2 linked regions of the Cupriavidus necator genome follow. The protein of the gene in region 1 interacts with the protein of each later gene in a pairwise test. Links are inferred from orthologs where the notes say so. Each region holds a gene or a part of one and is shown in the gene's direction. Other genes may lie near its edges.

Region 1 (3,149 bases):
GGCCGGTCATCCTGACCGCCTCTCGTTGCTGGAGCGCTAGCGCGCCTCAGCGTAATCCGGGAACGCTTCTTCCAGCGTCAGCACGGTGCCGGTCAGCGTGCCGTCGTAGCCGGGCAGTGCATTGACGCGCTGGCGGAAGGCTTCGCTGGTAAGCGCGTCCACCGCGCCGGCCAGTGCCGCGCTGCGCAGCTTGGCGCGCTCGATCGCAAAGAAGTAGCGCTCCTTGATCACCGGCACGAACGCCAGCCCGAAGCGCCGCGCCGCGGTTTCCACGCCAAAGCCCACGTCGGCCATGCCGCTGCCGATATACGCGGCCACCGCGGCGTGGGTGAATTCACCGTTGCTGTAGCCCTCGATGCGGGCCGTGTCGATGCCGCGCGCGGCCAGCATCAGGTCCAGCAGCAGGCGCGTGCCCGAGCCCACCTGGCGGTTGACGAAGCGCACCTCGCGCCGGGTCAGGTCTTCCAGCGTGTGGATGCCAAGCGGGTTGTCCGGCCGCACGAACAGTCCCTGGCTGCGCACCGCCAGGTGCACCAGGCAGTGGGTGTCCGGCTTGAGCCAGGTGGTGAAATGCCGCCACATGCCGTGCTCGAACTCGCCCACCGGCACATGGAAGCCGGCGATATCGCAGGCGCCTTCGGCCAGTGCCGCCACGGCCTCGACGCTGCCGCAGTACTTCAGGTCGTGCCGCACCTGCTGCTCGTCGAGGAAGTCGCGCAGCGCCGCCACCGCGAAGCCGTGGCTGGCATGCAGCCGCGCCGTGGCTTCGGGCTGGTCCATCAGCTTCTTCAACTCGATCTCCAGCTCGGACGCCAGGCTGTCCAGCGTCGGCGACAGCCGCGCGCCGATCCGCTTGCTGGCCCACACCAACTGCTGCGCCAGCGGCGTCAGCGCGCTGCCGCGCCCGCGGGTCTTGTCGATCAGCGGGCCGCCGAACAGCGCCTCGGCATCGCGCAGGATGCCCCAGGCGTAGCGGTAGGACAGCGATACCGCCTGCGCCGAGTGGCTGATGCTGCCGGATTCCTCGATATGGCCGAGCAGGGCCACCAGGCGGGACACGTCCAGGGCCTCGCCACCGGGGCTGGCGTCGTCCCGGATCTGCAGGTGCGGGTGGATCGAGATGCGAATCATATGTAGAAAATAGCTTATTGAAGGGCCGCTGTCACTCTCATATAGTCCTTCAAACGGGAAAAAACGGCGACGTCACAGCCCGTAAATAGGAAAAAAATAGCATATAAGAGGCCGCGCTGCCGATCTGCGCAATGCCTCACAGGAGACGCTATGCCAGAAATTTCCCCCCACGCACCGGCATCCGCCGATGCCACGCGCATCGCCGCCATCGTGGCCGCGCGCCAGGACATACCGGGCGCCTTGCTGCCGATCCTGCATGAGATCCAGGACACACAGGGCTATATCCCCGACGCCGCCGTGCCCGTCATTGCCCGCGCGCTGAACCTGTCGCGCGCCGAGGTGCACGGCGTGATCACCTTCTACCACCATTTCCGCCAGCAGCCGGCCGGGCGCCACGTGGTGCAGGTCTGCCGCGCCGAAGCCTGCCAGTCGGTCGGCGCCGAAGCGCTGGCCGAGCATGCGCAGCGCGCACTTGGCTGTGGCTTTCATGAAACCACCGCGGACGGGCAGGTGACGCTGGAGCCGGTTTATTGCCTGGGCCAGTGCGCCTGCGGCCCCGCCGTGATGGTCGGCGAGCAGCTGCACGGCTATGTCGATGCCAGGCGCTTCGACGCGCTGGTGCGCTCGCTGCGCGAGTCGTCCGCGGAAAAGACCACGGAAGCCGCGGAGGCACAGGCATGATCACGATCACCACCATCTTCGTGCCGCGCGATTCCACCGCGCTGGCACTGGGCGCCGACGACGTCGCCCGCGCCATCGCGCGTGAAGCCGCGGCGCGCAACGAGCACGTGCGCATTGTGCGCAATGGCTCGCGCGGCATGTTCTGGCTGGAGCCGCTGGTCGAGGTGCAGACCGGAGCCGGCCGCGTGGCCTATGGCCCGGTCAGCGCCGCAGACGTGCCGGGGCTGTTCGACGCCGGCTTGCTGCAAGGCGGCGAGCACGCGCTGTCGCAGGGCGTCACCGAAGAGATCCCCTTCCTGAAGCAGCAGGAGCGCCTGACCTTCGCCCGCGTCGGCATCACCGATCCGCTGTCGCTGGACGACTACCGCGCGCATGAGGGCTTTGCCGGCCTGGAGCGCGCGCTGGCGATGCAGCCCGCCGAGATCGTGCAGGAGGTCACCGACTCCGGCCTGCGCGGCCGCGGCGGCGCGGCGTTCCCGACCGGCATCAAGTGGAAGACCGTGCTGGGCGCGCAGTCCGCGGTCAAGTACATCGTCTGCAATGCCGACGAGGGCGACTCGGGCACGTTCTCCGATCGCATGGTGATGGAAGACGACCCGTTCATGCTGATCGAAGGCATGACCATTGCCGCGCTTGCGGTGGGTGCGGAGCAGGGCTACATCTACTGCCGTTCCGAATACCCGCACGCGATTGCCGTGCTGGAAAGCGCGATTGGTATCGCCAACGCCGCCGGCTGGCTCGGCGACGACATCCGCGGCAGCGGCAAGCGCTTCCACCTCGAAGTGCGCAAGGGCGCCGGCGCCTATGTCTGCGGCGAGGAAACCGCGCTGCTGGAAAGCCTGGAAGGACGGCGCGGCGTGGTGCGCGCCAAGCCGCCGCTGCCGGCGCTGCAGGGGCTGTTCGGCAAGCCCACGGTGATCAACAACGTGATCTCGCTGGCCACCGTGCCGGTGATCCTGGCGCGCGGCGCGCAGTACTACCGCGACTACGGCATGGGCCGTTCGCGCGGCACGCTGCCGTTCCAGCTTGCCGGCAACATCAAGCAGGGCGGACTGGTGGAAAAGGCGTTCGGCGTGACGCTGCGCGAGCTGCTGGTCGACTACGGCGGCGGCACGCGCAGCGGCCGCGCCATCCGCGCGGTGCAGGTGGGCGGGCCGCTGGGCGCCTACCTGCCCGAGTCGCGCTTCGACGTGCCGCTGGACTATGAAGCCTATGCCGCGTTCGGCGGCGTGGTCGGCCACGGCGGCATCGTGGTGTTCGATGAAACCGTCGACATGGCAAAGCAGGCCCGCTACGCGATGGAGTTCTGCGCGATCGAATCGTGCGGCAAGTGCACC
Region 2 (3,317 bases), 470 kb from region 1 along the record:
AACGTCCCGGCAATTACGAGATCCCGCTGGGAACGCCGTTCGCCAAGCTGCTGGAGCTCGCCGGCGGCATGCGCGGCGGCAAGCGCATCAAGGCGGTGATCCCGGGCGGTTCGTCCGCGCCGGTAGTGCCGGGCGACCTGATGATGGCGTCCGACATGGACTACGACTCGATCGCCAAGGCCGGCTCGATGCTGGGCTCGGGCGCTGTGATCGTGATGGACGAGACGCGCTGCATGGTCCGCTCGCTGCTGCGCCTGTCGTACTTCTATTTTGAGGAATCGTGCGGCCAGTGCACGCCGTGCCGTGAAGGCACCGGCTGGCTCTACCGCATGGTCAATCGCATCGAACACGGAGAGGGGCGCCAGGAAGACCTGGACCTGCTCAACAACGTCGCGGAAAACATCATGGGCCGCACCATCTGCGCGCTCGGCGATGCCGCGGCGATGCCGGTCCGCGGCATGCTCAAGCACTACTGGAAAGAGTTCGAATATCACGTCGAACACAAGCAGTGCATGGTTCCGGCCTACATCTAAGCGTGGCAGAACATGGTTGAACTAGAGATCGACGGCAAGAAGGTTGAGGTTGCTGAAGGCAGCCTGGTGATGGAAGCAGCCCGCAAGCTGGGCACCTACATCCCGCACTTCTGCTACCACCGCAAACTGTCCATCGCGGCCAACTGCCGCATGTGCCTGGTCGAGGTCGAAAAGGCCCCGAAGGCGCTGCCTGCCTGCGCCACGCCGGTGACCCCCGGCATGAAGGTCTTCACCAATTCGGAGAAGGCGGTCAAGGCGCAGAAGTCCGTGATGGAATTCCTGCTGATCAACCACCCGCTCGACTGCCCGATCTGCGATCAGGGCGGCGAATGCCAGCTGCAGGACCTGGCCGTGGGCTACGGTGCCTCGGAGTCGCGCTACAAGGAAGAGAAGCGCGTGGTGTTCCACAAGAACGTGGGCCCGCTGATCTCCATGGAGGAGATGACCCGCTGCATCCACTGCACCCGCTGCGTGCGCTTCGGCCAGGAAGTGGCCGGCGTGATGGAGCTGGGCATGCTGGGCCGCGGCGAGCATTCGGAAATCACCACCTTCGTCGGCAAGACCGTCGACTCGGAACTGTCGGGCAACATGATCGACCTGTGCCCGGTCGGCGCGCTGACCAGCAAGCCGTTCCGCTACTCGGCCCGCACCTGGGAACTGGCACGCCGCAAGTCGGTGTCGCCGCACGACGGCCTGGGCGCTAACCTGGTGGTGCAGACCAAGAACCAGCGCGTGATGCGCGTGCTGCCGCTGGAAAACGAAGACATCAACGAGTGCTGGATCTCCGACAAGGACCGCTTCTCGTATGAAGGCCTGAACAGCGCCGACCGCCTGACCCGCCCGCTGCTGAAGCAGGGCGGCGAATGGATGGAAACCGACTGGCAGACCGCGCTCGAATATGTGGCCAACGGCCTCACCAGCATCAAGCGCGATCATGGCGCCGACCAGATCGCCGCGCTGGCCAGCCCGCACAGCACGCTGGAAGAGCTGTTCCTGCTGGGCAAGCTGATGCGCGGCCTGGGCAGCGACAATGTCGACTTCCGCCTGCGCCAGACCGACTTCTCGGCGGCACTGAAGGGCGCGCCGTGGCTGGGCATGCCGGTGGCCGACGTGACCACCCTGCAACGCGTGCTGGTGGTCGGCTCGTCGCTGCGCAAGGATCATCCGCTGCTGGCCTCGCGCCTGCGCCAGGCTACCAAGAAGGGTGCCCGCGTGGCGGTGCTGGGTGCCGGCGGTGAAGACCTGCTGATGCCCTTGGCCGCCCGCATCGACGTGGCGCCGTCGGGCTGGACCGCGGCCCTCGCAGGCGTGGCCCGTGCCGTGGCCGCCGCCAAGGGCGTGGCTGCCCCGGCCGGCACCGAAGGTTTCGACGGTGGCGATGTTGCCGCCAAGACGGCCGAAGCGCTGCTGTCGGGCGAGCGCCGTGCGGTGTTCCTCGGCAACGAGGCCGTGCGCCATCCGCAGTTCTCGGCGCTGCACGCGCTGGCACAGTGGATCGCCACCGAAACCGGTGCGACGCTGGGCTTCCTGACCGAAGCCGCCAATACCGTCGGCGGCTATGTCGCCGGCGCGCTGCCCAGGCAGGGCGGCGCCAATGCGCAGGCGATGCTGGACACGCCGCGCAAGGCCTACATCCTGCTGAACACCGAACCCGAGTTCGACGCCGCCGACCCGCGCAAGGCGCTGGCCGCGCTGGCCCAGGCCGGCACGGTGGTGGTGCTGTCGCCGTTCCGTTCGGAAGCGGCCATGCAGTACGCCGACGTGATCCTGCCGGTGACGCCGTTCACGGAAACCGCCGGCACCTTCGTCAACTGCGAAGGCAAGCCGCAGAGCTTCAACGGCGTGGTGCGCGCGCTGGGCGAATCGCGTCCGGGCTGGAAGGTGCTGCGCGTGCTGGGCAACCTGCTGGACGTGGCCGGCTTCGACTACGAAACCGCCGAATCGGTGCGTGCCGAAGTGCTGTCGGCCCCGGTCGACGCGCAGCTGGACAACGCCACCGACGCGCCGATCCGCGTGGCCGCCGCTGCCGCCAACGGCATCGAACGCATTGCCGATGTGCCGATCTACCACGCCGATCCGATCGTGCGCCGCGCCGAGTCGCTGCAGCTGAGCGCTGCCGCGCGCCGCGCCATGCAGATCGCGCTGCCGGCCGACCTGTTCGCCAGCCTTGGCATCCAGTCCGGCGATCCGGTGCGGGTCACGCAAGGGCAGGGCAGCGTGGTGCTGCCGGCCGTGCTCGAAGCCACGCTCCCGGCCAACACCGTGCGCGTGCCGGCGGCGACGCCGGCGGCCATGAGCCTGGGCGCGATGTACGGCACGGTCACCGTAGAGAAGGCCATTGACCTGGCGCCGGCCACCGGCACCGTGGCCACGGCGTAAGAACAAGAGCGAGAACAAGACATGATTGACTGGATTACCTCGCAAGGACAGGGCCTGCTGGGTGCCTACTGGACGCCGCTGTGGATCCTGATTCGCGCCGTGATCATCGTGGTGCCGCTGCTGCTGTGCGTGGCTTACCTGATCCTGTGGGAGCGCAAGCTGATCGGCTGGATGCACGTCCGTATCGGCCCGAACCGCGTGGGTCCGCTGGGCCTGCTGCAGCCGATTGCCGACGTGCTGAAGCTGCTGCTCAAGGAAGTCATGATGCCCACGCAGGTCAGCCGGGGCATGTACCTGATTGCCCCGCTGATGGTGCTGATGCCCGCCGTGGCGGTCTGGGCCGTGATTCCGTTCCAGGCTGAAGTGGTGCTGGCGGATGTGAACGCCGGCCTGCTGTACGTGATG

Evidence for each region.
Region 2: the proteins of I6H87_RS03840 (region 1) and nuoG interact in binary tests that used the Escherichia coli proteins (3 or more experiments, as listed by UniProt). The link is inferred for Cupriavidus necator from one-to-one orthologs.

Annotation. Positions count from the first base shown.
Region 1 is NZ_CP066018.1:833,411-836,559, reverse strand. What follows is about bases 211-3,046. They hold I6H87_RS03840 (formate dehydrogenase subunit gamma), read left to right. Parts: upstream 211-1,281; coding sequence 1,282-1,812; downstream 1,813-3,046. Other genes in these bases: I6H87_RS03835 (formate dehydrogenase beta subunit), read left to right, coding at 1,809-3,046; I6H87_RS03845 (substrate-binding domain-containing protein), read right to left, coding at 211-1,131. In the rest of the region: ferredoxin FdxA, read left to right, coding at 1-40; more of I6H87_RS03845, read right to left, coding at 37-210; more of I6H87_RS03835, read left to right, coding at 3,047-3,149. UniProt on the Escherichia coli protein: NDH-1 shuttles electrons from NADH, via FMN and iron-sulfur (Fe-S) centers, to quinones in the respiratory chain. The immediate electron acceptor for the enzyme in this species is believed to be ubiquinone.
Region 2 is NZ_CP066018.1:360,872-364,188, reverse strand. Bases 225-3,228 are described here. They hold nuoG (NADH-quinone oxidoreductase subunit NuoG), read left to right. Parts: upstream 225-545; coding sequence 546-2,912; downstream 2,913-3,228. Other genes in these bases: nuoH (NADH-quinone oxidoreductase subunit NuoH), read left to right, coding at 2,934-3,228; nuoF (NADH-quinone oxidoreductase subunit NuoF), read left to right, coding at 225-533. Also shown: more of nuoF, read left to right, coding at 1-224; more of nuoH, read left to right, coding at 3,229-3,317. UniProt on the Escherichia coli protein: NDH-1 shuttles electrons from NADH, via FMN and iron-sulfur (Fe-S) centers, to quinones in the respiratory chain. The immediate electron acceptor for the enzyme in this species is believed to be ubiquinone.